Regions from separate parts of the Candidatus Thalassolituus haligoni genome, predicted to be linked through region 1. Evidence: predicted binding sites of a transcription regulator. Region 1 holds the regulator's gene; each other region holds the start of a gene.

The links. The regulator sigma-54, encoded in region 1, starts transcription at its own class of promoters, with help from an activator protein. The targets are predictions, from matches to a motif close to TGGCACNNNNNTTGCTNT.
Region 2: a site for sigma-54 is predicted at 1,262-1,279, ahead of SOJ49_RS08865 (MSMEG_0572/Sll0783 family nitrogen starvation response protein). Genes of this name have one in related genera too.
Region 3: a site for sigma-54 is predicted at 1,891-1,908, ahead of glnT (type III glutamate--ammonia ligase). Genes of this name have one in related genera too.
Region 4: a site for sigma-54 is predicted at 1,446-1,463, ahead of nifL (nitrogen fixation negative regulator NifL). Genes of this name have one in related genera too.

What each region holds. Positions count from the first base shown of each region.
Region 1 is NZ_CP139482.1:810,749-813,872, forward strand. It holds gene ptsN (PTS IIA-like nitrogen regulatory protein PtsN) at 1-150, opposite strand, end outside; gene hpf (ribosome hibernation-promoting factor, HPF/YfiA family) at 154-456, opposite strand; gene SOJ49_RS03645 (RNA polymerase factor sigma-54) at 508-1,998, opposite strand; gene lptB (LPS export ABC transporter ATP-binding protein) at 2,128-2,853, opposite strand; gene lptA (lipopolysaccharide transport periplasmic protein LptA) at 2,850-3,124, opposite strand, start outside.
Region 2 is NZ_CP139482.1:1,981,915-1,985,038, reverse strand. It holds gene SOJ49_RS08870 (Nit6803 family nitrilase) at 1-690, opposite strand, end outside; gene SOJ49_RS08865 (MSMEG_0572/Sll0783 family nitrogen starvation response protein) at 704-1,186, opposite strand; gene SOJ49_RS08860 (PLP-dependent aminotransferase family protein) at 1,543-2,943, shown strand.
Region 3 is NZ_CP139482.1:3,971,157-3,974,280, forward strand. It holds gene SOJ49_RS17955 (glutamine amidotransferase family protein) at 1-249, opposite strand, end outside; gene glnT (type III glutamate--ammonia ligase) at 465-1,814, opposite strand; gene SOJ49_RS17965 (helix-turn-helix domain-containing protein) at 2,112-2,702, shown strand.
Region 4 is NZ_CP139482.1:3,585,914-3,589,037, forward strand. It holds gene nifL (nitrogen fixation negative regulator NifL) at 1-1,404, opposite strand, end outside; gene rsxA (electron transport complex subunit RsxA) at 1,755-2,327, shown strand; gene SOJ49_RS16105 (RnfABCDGE type electron transport complex subunit B) at 2,411-2,938, shown strand; gene rsxC (electron transport complex subunit RsxC) at 2,940-3,124, shown strand, end outside.

The DNA of each region.
Region 1 (3,124 bases):
CAGACGTTCAAAAACCTCATCCGATGAGCTGCCATCCACTTCTTCAGCAATCAGCTCTGCCAGAAACTCCAGCAGTTTTTTTTTGCTGGTAATGGCGACATCGGTACGAGTACGTTCAGGCGCAAGAATATCGGCAATCGCTATGCTCATGTGTCAGCCTTGTCCGTGCTGTCGGGCAACCAGTTTTTCTTTGTGTTTCAGCACTTGCCGATCCAGTTTGTCGGCCAGCAAGTCAATGGCAGCGTACATGTCGTCATGGGATGACGTCGCATGAAAATCGGCACCACTGACGTGCAGCGATGCTTCTGCCAGCTGACGGCCTTTTTCAAGGGTCAGGGTAACCTGACCAGAGGTAATGGGTTCGGCATGCCGCTCAAGGCGAACCAGTTTTTCCTTGACGTATTCTTCCATGGCTTCGGTAACTTCGACATGGTGTCCACTGATATTGATGCTCATAAACGGCTCCTTATGGCTCGCTTTAAACCGAACAAGGATCGACGGGGTCGATCAAATCAACTGTTTCCGCTCATTCGATGGCGGAATCATCATTGCCTCACGATATTTGGCCACCGTGCGGCGTGCAACCTGAATTCCCTTGTCTCCGAGGACGACGGCGATCTTGTTGTCACTCAGTGGCTTGCGCGGGTTTTCTTCGCTAATCAGCTTCTTGATCATGGCGCGAATGGCGGTTGATGAACATTCGCCGCCAGCATCGGTACTGACATGGCTGGAGAAAAAGTACTTCAGTTCAAAAATACCACGCGGTGTGTGCATGAATTTTTGCGTCGTTACCCGTGAAATGGTCGACTCGTGCATACCAACGGCATCGGCAATATCATGCAGTACCAGTGGTTTCATAGCTTCTTCGCCCTGCTCAAAAAAGTCGAGCTGATATTCGACAATTTTGGTAGCGACTTTCAGCAGGGTTTCGTTGCGGCTTTGCAGGCTTTTGATAAACCAGCGCGCTTCTTGCAGGTGATCTTTGAGGAAGGCGTTGTCGGCACTGCTGTCTGAGCGGCGCACCAACGAGGCGTAGTCGGAGTTTACCCGCAGTTTGGGGGCAATATCCGGGTTCAGTTCAACGCGCCATTCATCGCGGATGTTACGCACGATCACGTCGGGCACAACGTATTCTGACTGTTCGGAGCTGATTCCGGCTCCTGGTTTGGGATTCAACTCCTTGACCAGGCGTAATACGGCTTTGAGGTCTTCTTCTTTCAGCCGGGTTTTGCGCATCAGCGTGGGGTAGTCTTTACTGCCCAGCAGGGCAATGTAGTCACCGATCACCAGTTTGGCTTCTGCCAGCCAGGGAGTGTCGGCTGGCAGCTGGTTTAACTGCAGGATCAGGCATTCGCGCAGGTCGCGGGCAAAAACACCAGCCGGATCAAACTGTTGCAGGCGTTTGAGTACGGCCTGGACTTCGTCTTCCTCAACCCCAAATTCCGGATCCATGGAACCCAGTACGTCGTCTATGGTGGTGTGGAGGTAGCCGTCGTCGTCGACACCGTCAATCAGCATGGTGGCAATCTCGCGATCGACATCACTCATGGGAGTCAGATTCAGTTGCCATTCCAGATGCCCTTGCAGGTCGTCGGAGGTGGCATGACGGGAGTCGTAGTCAAAGTCGTCGTCGCCGACAGAGCCTGAACCGGAGGAAACGCCAGCGGTAGTCTGGAAGGTATCGTCCCAATTGCTGTCGACCGGCAGGTCATCCGGCATCTTGTCGTCCGACCACTGTTCACCCAGTTCCTGGGTGTCGGTGTCGGTCGCTGTCGCCGTGACGGCGGCTTCTCGCTCCTGATCGCCGTTGGTTTGCTGGGCATCCGTATAGTCGTCGTGCTCGGACTCTTCGAATTCCAGCATGGGATTGGAATCCAGGGCTTCCTGGATTTCCTGTTGCAGATCAAGGGTAGACAATTGCAGCAGTCGAATTGCCTGTTGCAGCTGAGGGGTCATGGTCAGCTGCTGACCCATTTTTAACTGAAGCGATGCTTTCATACAGCGTTATAGTTCATCGGTTGTCGGCATGGTCTGTGCATTATACGCCAGCCTGTGAGGCTGGGAATGCTTTTCATGGTGTCGAAATGAAACAGCGCCGGGCATCATAGCCCTGTAAGCCAGTAAGAATCAAAGACGGAAGTCCTGACCAAGGTAGATGGCCCGAACCTGTTCGTTGGCGAGTACTTCATCGGCGCTGCCTTCGGCAATAATGTGTCCACCGCCTACGATATAGGCTTTTTCACAAATTGCGAGGGTTTCGCGGACGTTGTGATCGGTAATCAGTACGCCAATGCCGCGCGCCTTGAGCTGGCGAATGATGGCCATAATGTCGGATACGGAAATCGGGTCGACACCGGCAAAGGGTTCATCAAGCAAAATAAAGGAGGGTTCGGCGGCCAGTGCCCGGGCAATTTCTACCCGGCGGCGTTCACCGCCGGAGAGTGACATCCCCAGGCTGCTGCGAATGTGCTGGATGTGAAATTCGTCCAGCAGTTGTTCCAGCTGTTGCTGGCGTTGGGGTTTTTTCAGTTCCGTGCGGGTTTCCAGAATGGCCATGATGTTGTCTTCGACGCTGAGCTTGCGGAAGATCGAGGCTTCTTGTGGCAGATAGCCAATGCCTTTCTGGGCACGGCCATGCATGGGCAGGTGACTGATGTCGTCGTCGTCAATTTTGACGCGTCCCTTGTCGGCCTGTACCAGGTTGACAATCATGTAAAAACAGGTGGTTTTACCGGCTCCGTTAGGGCCGAGCAGGCCGACAATTTGTCCGCTGCTGACGGCAAGGGATACGTCTTTGACGACCTCTCGGCCGCTGTAGCTTTTGGCCAGATGTTCCGCCCTGAGCGTTTTCATGGTTGTGCTTCCGTGTCGGGCTGGGGCTGGATAATCACCCGGATACGCTGTTTGTCTTCCGACTCAGCCGTACCATCGGCAGGCGTGTCGGAGCCGCTGGCGGTCACGGTTTCCTGTTCAATGTCGTAGCGAATCAGTTCGCCACTGAAGAGGTTGTTTTCCTGGCGTAATTCGGCATTGCCTTTAAACGCGATTTCCTTGCGGGTGGCGTAAAAATCGATGCGATTGGCGGTTGCCTGAGTGACCGGCTTGTTGCTGCTGACCTGTTGCT
Region 2 (3,124 bases), 1.2 Mb from region 1:
CGACTCAATTTGCTCGTCGGTCAGCCAGCCCGTGGCATTCACCACAAAGCAGCCCGACTCCAGCGCGTGATGGCGGATAGTCACTTCAATCTGGTCGGCAAACACCGGTCCGACCAGCGAGCCAGGAAACTGGCTGCAATGAATCTGCTCGTGCTGGGTCATCAGCGCATAGCGGGCCAGCGGGTTGTAATGCTCCCAGCAAGCCAATGCGCCGACCCGACCAGCGGCGGTTGCAGCCACTGTCAGTCCGGCTGCATCCCCTTGCCCCCAGATCATGCGTTCATGGTAGGTCGGCGTAATCTTGCGCCGTTTCAGCAATAGCTGACCGTCAGCATCAAAAATCAGCTGGGTGTTATACAGACTGCCGTAATCGCGCTCATTGACACCCAGTACCACCACCATGCTGTGCTTGCGGGCACGCGCTGCGACGGCATCGGTGACCGGGCCGGGAACCACCACCGCTTCGTCATACAGCCGCAGGTGTTCAGCACCACAGGCCACCGCCGGATACACAAAGGAGAAATACGGGTAATAGGGTAAAAAGGTTTCCGGAAACACGATCAGCTCCACACCGCGTGCTGCCGCCTCATCCATCGCATCCAATACCTTGGCCAGCGTACCGTCAAGGCTCCGGAGATCCGGAGCGATCTGAACGGCCGCGGCCCTTACCACCTGTTGATGGGTCGTCATGGCCGCGTTACTCCTACAAAGTCCAGGTATCGACAATCACCGCGTTGTCACGCATGTGCAGCAACTTCAGATCCATCACATCGAGCGGATTAATCGGCACGATACCTTCGATCAGGGATGGCTCGCCGTGGCCATACAGGGCTTGCAGGGCAAACCGGCAGCAATAGACCTTGCCACCTTCGGACATGAATTTTTTCAGCTGGCTGGCGTAGTTCAGATGACCCGGAAAGGCTTCATCACCCAGGGTCGGAAAACCCCGTTGCAACCCCAGCGTGACACCTGGGCCGTACAGCAAAATGGACGTTTCATAACCTTTGCGCAGCAAGCGGGTTGCTTGCAGCATGTTCACCAGGCCAATGGAGCCTTCGAACGCAACGGTGTGGAAAGTGACCAGGGCTTTCTCACCTTCTCGTGCCTTGACGTCTTCGAATACCTTTTCTTCGTAATCAACAAAAAAATCACCGTCTTTGTGTTTTGGCTGAGTCACTTTTGGCATTGTCATGCTCCTGTTAGATATAAGAATCAGATCGCTACCCTGTCGGCTTATGCAATCAATTAATGCAATCAAACTAGAGCAATCAGCTTGCCAATATCGCCAACATTGATTGCAATCAAGATACAATCAAACGTTAATAGTCTCCCTTCAAAAAGCGCTAAATTTTTTCTGACCCGGTTTTATGCGATCAATAAGCCATCAATTATTGTGCTTAAATTATGAATAAATGCCCGAAATAAGGGCCAAAAAAATGAAGATAGCACCAAAATGACACCATCAATATAATTACAAAGCAATATTCCAGCTCTGATCAAAAGCTGTGATACGATCACTTCAAATTGATTGGATCTATTGCGATGAACAATACCGAATTGCAACGCTGGACACGCCGACTCAGAAACAGCAAGGGCCAACCAGCCTACCGCTTGATTGCCGACCTGATCGCTGAAGATGTCGACAGCGGCCGGTTGCAGGCACGAGACCGGCTGCCAACCCTGCGCGATCTCGCCGCCGCGACCGGTATTAACTACACCACCGCCGCCCGCGCTTATGCGGAAGCCAAAAATCGCGGCCTGATTGACTCCCATCCCGGCTCCGGCACCTTTGTCAAAGGCAAGACCGCCAGTGTCCGCCCCAGTCTCGGCAGCTACGAGATGACCATGAACCTGATGATCGAACCGGCGATTCCGACCCTGATCGAGCAGGTGCGCGACAGCGCCATCAGTGTTCTGGCACAAAAGGATTTGTACTCCATGCTGCGCTATCAGGCGTTTGGAGGCACCCAGGAAAACAAAGAGGCCGCGCTGATCTGGCTGGACAAGCGTCTGCCCGACGCCAGCGCCGAACGGCTGTTGATTTGCCCTGGCATCCATTCGGCACTGGTCGGCCTGATGAGCACCCTGATCGACCCCGGCATGGAGCTCTGTGTCGAAAGCCTGGCGTATCCCGGAATCAAGGCCATTGCCGCGCAATTTGGCATCAAGCTGCATTCCCTGGAACGCGATAGCGATGGCCCGCTGGTACGCCCGTTTGAGGATGCCTGCAAGCAGGGCACCGTCGGGGCTATTTACCTCAACCCGACCATCCAGAACCCGACCACCTGCACCATGAGTCAAAGCCGCCGCGAAGTCCTGGCGGACGTGGCGTTACGCTATTCGATTGCGATTATTGAAGACGATGCCTACACCATGCTGGCAGACAGTCCGCCCACCAGCTTTGCCGAACTGGCACCGGAGTTGACCTGGTACATTACCGGCACCTCCAAGTGTTTTGGCCCTGGCGTTCGATCTGCCTTTTTGCACACACCGAGCAAGCGGCATTCCCAACGGGTGGCGGCGGCAATGCGGGCAATTAATGTGATGTCCAGCCCACTCACGGATGCATTGGTCAGCCGTTGGATTCTCGATGGCACCGCCGACGCCATGTTGAAGGCAACCCGTCGCGAGGCGATTGCCCGCTTGCGGATCGCTGAAGAACAATTGGGCATGCAGCGTATTGTGGCAGCCGAAGGCGCATTCCATCTCTGGTTAAAATTGCCCAAGGCCTCCGGCTGGAACCCTTCCGAGCTGGCGGTTCAGCTACGCCAGCTGGGCGTCAGCGCGGTCTCCAGCGCCGCCTTTTCAACCGACAACAACCCTCCAGATGCGGTGCGTTTATGTTTTGGTGGCCCCATCGGCCGCGATCAGTGGCAAGAAAGCCTGCACCAGGTGACCGATCTGATTGACCAACCGGCCTACCTGGCAACCGGTATGCATTAATCTTCCGCAGCGGCCGCAAAACTCTGTGACCCAAAACTCTGTGACCCAAAACGCTGCCACCAAAGACCGCTCTGGCTCAGTAGAACACGACTCTGTCGCCTACTCTGTCTCCTACTATGAGCCACTACTCTGGCGGCAACAATTCCGTACCATAGGTGGATCAGGAGCCTGTCGGACTTAG
Region 3 (3,124 bases), 1.2 Mb from region 1:
ATTCTGAAACCAGCTGACCTCGGCATTAAGCTCAGCACGAGCCGCTTCTGCCAGCGCTTCCCAGTCGTAATTCAGATGCTCGTGACGCAGGGTCAGCTTGGTGCCATCGGCAACTTCATCACCGTAAATGGCAAACCCGGCGCTGTCCGGGCCGCGATCGGTCATCGCGATCAGCATCGGTTCAAACAGGGCACCGAGCTGGCTCTCCAGCGCCGGATTTTTCAGGTACAGACCTACGATTCCACACATCGCGTTATCCTCGTTTTTTCACAGTCGTATATTCATTACACACTTCGCTATGCCTGCTTCAGACCGAGCGAAACCGTTCCGCTTTTGCCGGGGCAAAAGCAGTGAATTCAGTATTTAAATGTTTGTTTCTCATTCCCATGCTCGCGCCTGGGAATGCAAACCGCAGGGCGACCACGCCGGAGCGTGGCAGCCAGTTACAGGTTACTTGGCACAGCTCAGAAAAATTCGCCGTAGCGTTTCACTTCCCAATCACTCACATGACGGCAGTAATCAATCCACTCGTCTTTTTTGAGCTTGATAAATTCACCCATCACTTCCTTGCCAATGGCGTCGGTCAGCACGGTGTCTTTTTCCAGCTCAGCAATGGCTTCACCCAGGGTTTGCGGCAGAATCTCAATGCCTTGCTCTTCGCGTTCTTGCTGGCTCAGTGCGTACAGATTGATATTCATCGGATCACCGGCTTCCAGCTCACGCTCAATGCCGTCCATACCGGCAGCAATCAGTGCCGCGTGCACCAGATAAGGGTTACAACCTGAGTCTGGCAGGCGGAATTCCAGTCGTCCGTAAGGTACGCGCACCATGGCAGAACGGTTGTTGTCGCCGTAGCAGATATAGGCCGGTGCCCAGGTCGCGCCAGAGGCTGATCCACCTACCACCAGTCGCTTGTAGGAGTTCACCGTTGGCGCGGCGATGGCACACAACGCCTTGGCATGCAGCAGCAGACCGGCGGTGAAGTGGTAAGCCATTTTCGACAACCCCATACCCTGCTTGTCACTGTCATCGCCAAACAGGTTCTTGCCACTCTCATCGCAAATCGACAGATGGAAGTGCATACCGTTACCGGTACGATCCGACGCGGGCTTGGGCATAAAGGAGCACACCATGCCAAGGTCGTTGGCAATTTCACCTGCGGCCATACGCACCAGGGTGAAACGGTCGGCAGAGGTCAGGGCATCGCTGTAGGTGTAGTTGATTTCGAACTGGCCGTTGGCGTCTTCATGGTCGATCTGATACACGTCCATGCCGACTTGTTGCAGGCTTTCGACCAGTGTTTCGAGAAACTCACGCGAGCGCGACAGTCCCTTGTAGTCGTAGCAAGGCTTGTCCAGGTTGTCGGTATCATCAACCGGCCCCAATGTGCCATCGGCGTTACGTTTGAACAGCGAGAACTCAGGTTCAAGACCGGTGTTTAATGTCCAGCCCTTGTCGTCCAAGCGCTTGAGCTGGTTTTTTAACACCACGCGACTGTCGTATGGGTGTGGCTGATTATTGACGTAACCGTCACAGGCAATGCGGGCATAACCTGGCTGCCAAGGCACCGTCGTCAGACTGGCCAGATCACCACGGGCGAGGAAATCCGGGCCGTGTGGCTCCATCCCCATACCCCAGACCGCAAACCCGGCAAACCCGGCACCCTTTTCAACAACATCCATAAGACAATTGGCTGGCACTGACTTGGTCTTGGCCACACCGTGAATATCAACAAACTGCGCCAGCACATACCGAATATCATTTTCCGACATAAAAGCTTCGATTTCGGCGGCGGATGGGGTCGTGGACGACATACACTTGCTCCTGATTCCTGGGTCAGCTTTTCGCCGAACCTTTGTTTCTCTTTAGGAAAATTAATTTCTTTAAGTGAATGCAACCCCTGTGCCAGCACTTTCCTTGAGGGAATATTTTTTTCATATTGAACCGAAAGCCCCGATTTACCTATAGTGAGTCAATAAATTTTCCCTCAAAGAAACCCTCTTGCACCTGCTGCAATGCTTGAATGACTGTTTTTTGGCACCATTGAAATGCATCCATTCACACAATCGCACTACAGAAGGGCAAATCAGGTATTAGTGGAGCTTTCAGATATGGAAGGAAACGACACCCGTTTTAATCTGGACCAGTACATTGCCATGAAGGTCAAAAAGGCCAGATTGGAAGAAGGATTAAAAATCACCGATGTGGCGCGAATTTCCGGCATCAGCCAGGGCATGGTCAGCAAAATAGAGAACGCCCAGGTCTCCACCAGTCTCGAAACCCTCAGTCGCCTTTGTACCGCCATTGGCCTGCCTATTTCGAAACTGTTCAGCGACTACGACCGCCCGGATGGCGGAGCCCACTTCACCCCGTCGGGAGCAGGACTGGAAGTCGTCCGCAGAGGCACCGACAAGGGCCATACCTACCAGCTACTGACTTACCAACGCGGCGGCAAACGCAATTTTGAACCCTTCCTGATCACCATGGACGATCTGTCGGAAGTCTTTCCGACCTTTTCGCACCCCGGCGAAGAATTTATCTACATGCTGAAAGGCAGCCTGATTTACCGCCACGGCAACCACCTGTATGAAATGGGCCCGGGCGACAGCCTGACCTTTGATGCCGAAACGCCACACGGCCCGGAGAAACTGGTCGAAGTGCCGTTGCAATTATTGTCGATTATTAACTACGTGGAAGAATAACGGTCAGCGGACCGGCTTTTGGACAGCCTCGGAGGGCGTCCGTACAAACCGGCTCCGTCCGTGTCCGCAAAGTGTCCACTAAAATACAAGTGGACACTATCCTGAGGGCGCTTACGGATTACCGCACACGATGGTGGGTAATCCTTGGGCGTTACCTGCTGAGAGCGTTGGTTTCAGAACAAGGCATGAGGAACGCAGTTTAGCGAGTTCAATAAGTAACGAATAACATCGTTCTGGAGTCAACTGCCCTCAGCCCGAAAGGCCAGGGTCAAATAATTGAGAACGCCCCCTAGCGTTTTGTCGAATAGAAATCCTTACCACCGACTAATACCAGGACAACAAGGCCAAACGATCACCCGCCAGATCAGTGGAAAAATTGAGTGGGCAGTGCCTGAATCTGATTCCCATGCGATACCTGACTG
Region 4 (3,124 bases), 1.6 Mb from region 1:
ACCTGGCCCGGTATCGATAATCTCACAGCACACACCTCCCGTTTCACTACGGGTAATAATGGTCAGCTCGCGATGGCGCACCGTGCGTTCACTCATGGCGTCCACGGCGTTGTCGAGCAGTTGCTTGAACATGCTGCGCAAGCGCCGTTCCCGCCCGATCACTGCGGGCAATTGCAATGCCGGTTGCCAGTCAACGGTAATTCCTTGTGCTAATAGTCGTTCAGTAGACAATGCCAGCGACTCCCGCAGCAGCTCGTTAATATTGACCGGTTTCTTGCTCTCTTCCAGCGCAGCAGGCATCGCATCCCGCATACTGTCCATGGCACCGTTCCCGGCAGTCAGCGCTTCCTCCAACGCTCCCAGCAAGGCGTCATCCCGGTTAGCACCTGTGCGCCGCTGCAACATGCTGACGGCGGTTCCGAGCAGATTAACCGGACCCTGCATCTGGTGAATCGCGCCATTGACGGTTTCCCGCATGCCTTGCACCAGATCTTCTTCCGCCATCAGCGCCTTGAGCGCATTCAGATGCACTTCCTCCTGGCGACGCCGTATATCGGTAATGTCGTTGATCATTAACAACACATAGTGGCGCACAGTTTGTTCAAAGAAGCCGTCGGCTTCCTCACACTTCACATCAATGGTGGTGCCAAAACAGGAGTACCAGCGTCCCCGGCTACGGCCGTAATCCAGCGAGAATTCCTTGTCGTCAAAACTGCGGCGATCTTCCAGCAGTTGATGATAGGCACTGCCCAGTTTGGTGCCGATCACGTTGACGACGGTTTCCAGTGGTTCATCGCGCAGCAAATCCGCCGCCAAGGCACGGAAGCTGGGGTTGGCTGAGACAATACGGTGGTGTTCATCCAGCACCAGCACCGAGGCAGGCACCGAATTGAGTACCGCTTCCATCATCAGCTTCTGGTTCATCACCCGCTGTTCCAGCTCGTGCATGTCGGAACCGTCACGATGCATGCCGAGGTAATAGATGGTGTCGTTGTTTTCATTGATAACCGGCGCGACCGTCAGCTCGGCCAGGTACAGGCGCTTGTCCTTGCGCCGGTTCAGCATCATGCCGGTCCAGGATTTCTGCTGCGCCAACCGGCCCCATAACGCCTGATAGACAATACGAGGCGTGGTGTGATTGGAGAGGATGGATTCGTTATGCCCTAACACTTCGTCTTCGCCGTACCCCGTCACTTGAGTAAACGCACGATTAACGTAAAGAATATTGGCCTTCAGATCGGTAATGGAAATGGCCACAGGCGAATGTTCTACCGCCTGAAAAAATACCTCCTCGGGCAACAGCACACCTTCCGGGTGAATATCGCTGATGCCTTTTTCTGCCAACCCCTTTTCTTCGAGCCTGGCGGCGGCGGCCTGTTCTGGCGAGAGTCTGACGTTACTCATAACAGCTCCTGGTCGGTGACGTGTTGGTACACCCTCTGGTAGGAGCAAGGAGCATGCCGCCACAATAATTAACCGTAACGCCCATGTTCTCTGTCAATTGCCCGACAATGCCGCGAACATTTGTCAGTAATGCAACAATGGCATTTCCCGGTTTTTTACTGTTTGTCGCAAGTACGACAAACAAAATCTTTGTCGTTTTTCAATCAAATGCCCTGTTTTCAAGCCTTTGCGCACCATTTGCAGTCATTCCTTTGTCGCTTCGATACAACAGCAGCTACGGCCAATCCCGTGGCACAGGAAATGCAATTTTGAGCTGATACGACAGACCCGCCCGAGATTCAGGAGGCCTTATGGAATATCTGTTGATTCTGGTCAGCACGTCGCTGGTCAACAACATCGTACTGGTGAAGTTCCTTGGTCTGTGCCCACTGATGGGGGTATCCAGCAATGTATCAGCCGCCTGGGGCATGAGTCTGGCGACGACCTTTGTACTGACGCTGTCGGCGCTGTGCAGCTGGATGATTGAACACTGGCTGTTGCAACCACTGGGCATTGAATTCCTGCGCATTCTGTCCTTCATCCTGATTATTGCTGCCGTGGTGCAGTTCACCGAAGTACTGATTCGCCGGGCCAGCCCGCTGCTGCACAAGGCATTGGGCATTTACCTGCCGTTGATTACCACCAACTGCGCAGTGCTGGGCGTTGCTTTACTGAACATCACCGAACAACACAATCTGGTCGAAAGCCTGATGTTTGGTCTCGGTTCGGCACTCGGGTTTGTGATTGTCATGGTGATGTTTGCCGGACTACGGGAACGACTGGCACTGGCCAATGTGCCCGAGCTGTTTAGCGGTACACCGATCAGCCTGGTTACGGCTGGCTCGTTGTCGCTGGTATTTATGGGCTTTAGCGGAATGATCTGAGTCTGCCGTCTCGAACGGCAGCTGTTTTTCACCTACCACCCAAACGCCGGGGCAGACCGGCAAACAGGATCTTCGGAGGCATTATGTTGATCGCAACTCTGGTACTCACTCTATTAGGCCTGGTTCTCGGAGGCCTGCTTGGTCTGGCAGCCAAATACTTTGCCACTGGCGAAGACGATCCGATGATGAAAGAAATCGAACAAATGCTGCCTGGCAGCCAGTGCGGCCAATGCGGATTTCCTGGCTGTACACCAGCAGCAGAGGCCATCGCCAGCGGCAATGCCGATGTCACTTGCTGTCCTCCTGGTGGCCGGGCACTGGCTGAAAACCTCGCCCGCTTGTTGGATATCGACCTTTCCACTCTGGGAGATTCTCCGGAGCCACAACTGGCCACCATTAATGAAACCCTGTGTACCGGCTGCACCCGCTGTTACAAAGCCTGCCCTACCGATGCCATTGTCGGGGCCAGCAAACAGATCCACGTCGTCGTCTCCAAGGCCTGCACCGGTTGCAGCCAATGCATGGAAGCCTGCCCTGAAGACTGCATCAGCCTGACCACACAACCTGTGACGCTGGAGCGTTGGCACTGGTCGAAACCAGAGGCCGCCTGATATGTTATTCGGACTCGGCCGCATTCGCGGCGGCGTGCACCCCGACGGCCACAAGGCTGACAGTGCCCGCTTTGAAATCAACAGCCATTTGCCCTTGCCCGACACGCTTTGGCTGCCGCTGTGCCAGCATTCTGGTGAAGACGCCAAGCCACTGGTACAGGTCGGTGAGCGAGTACTCAAGGGCCA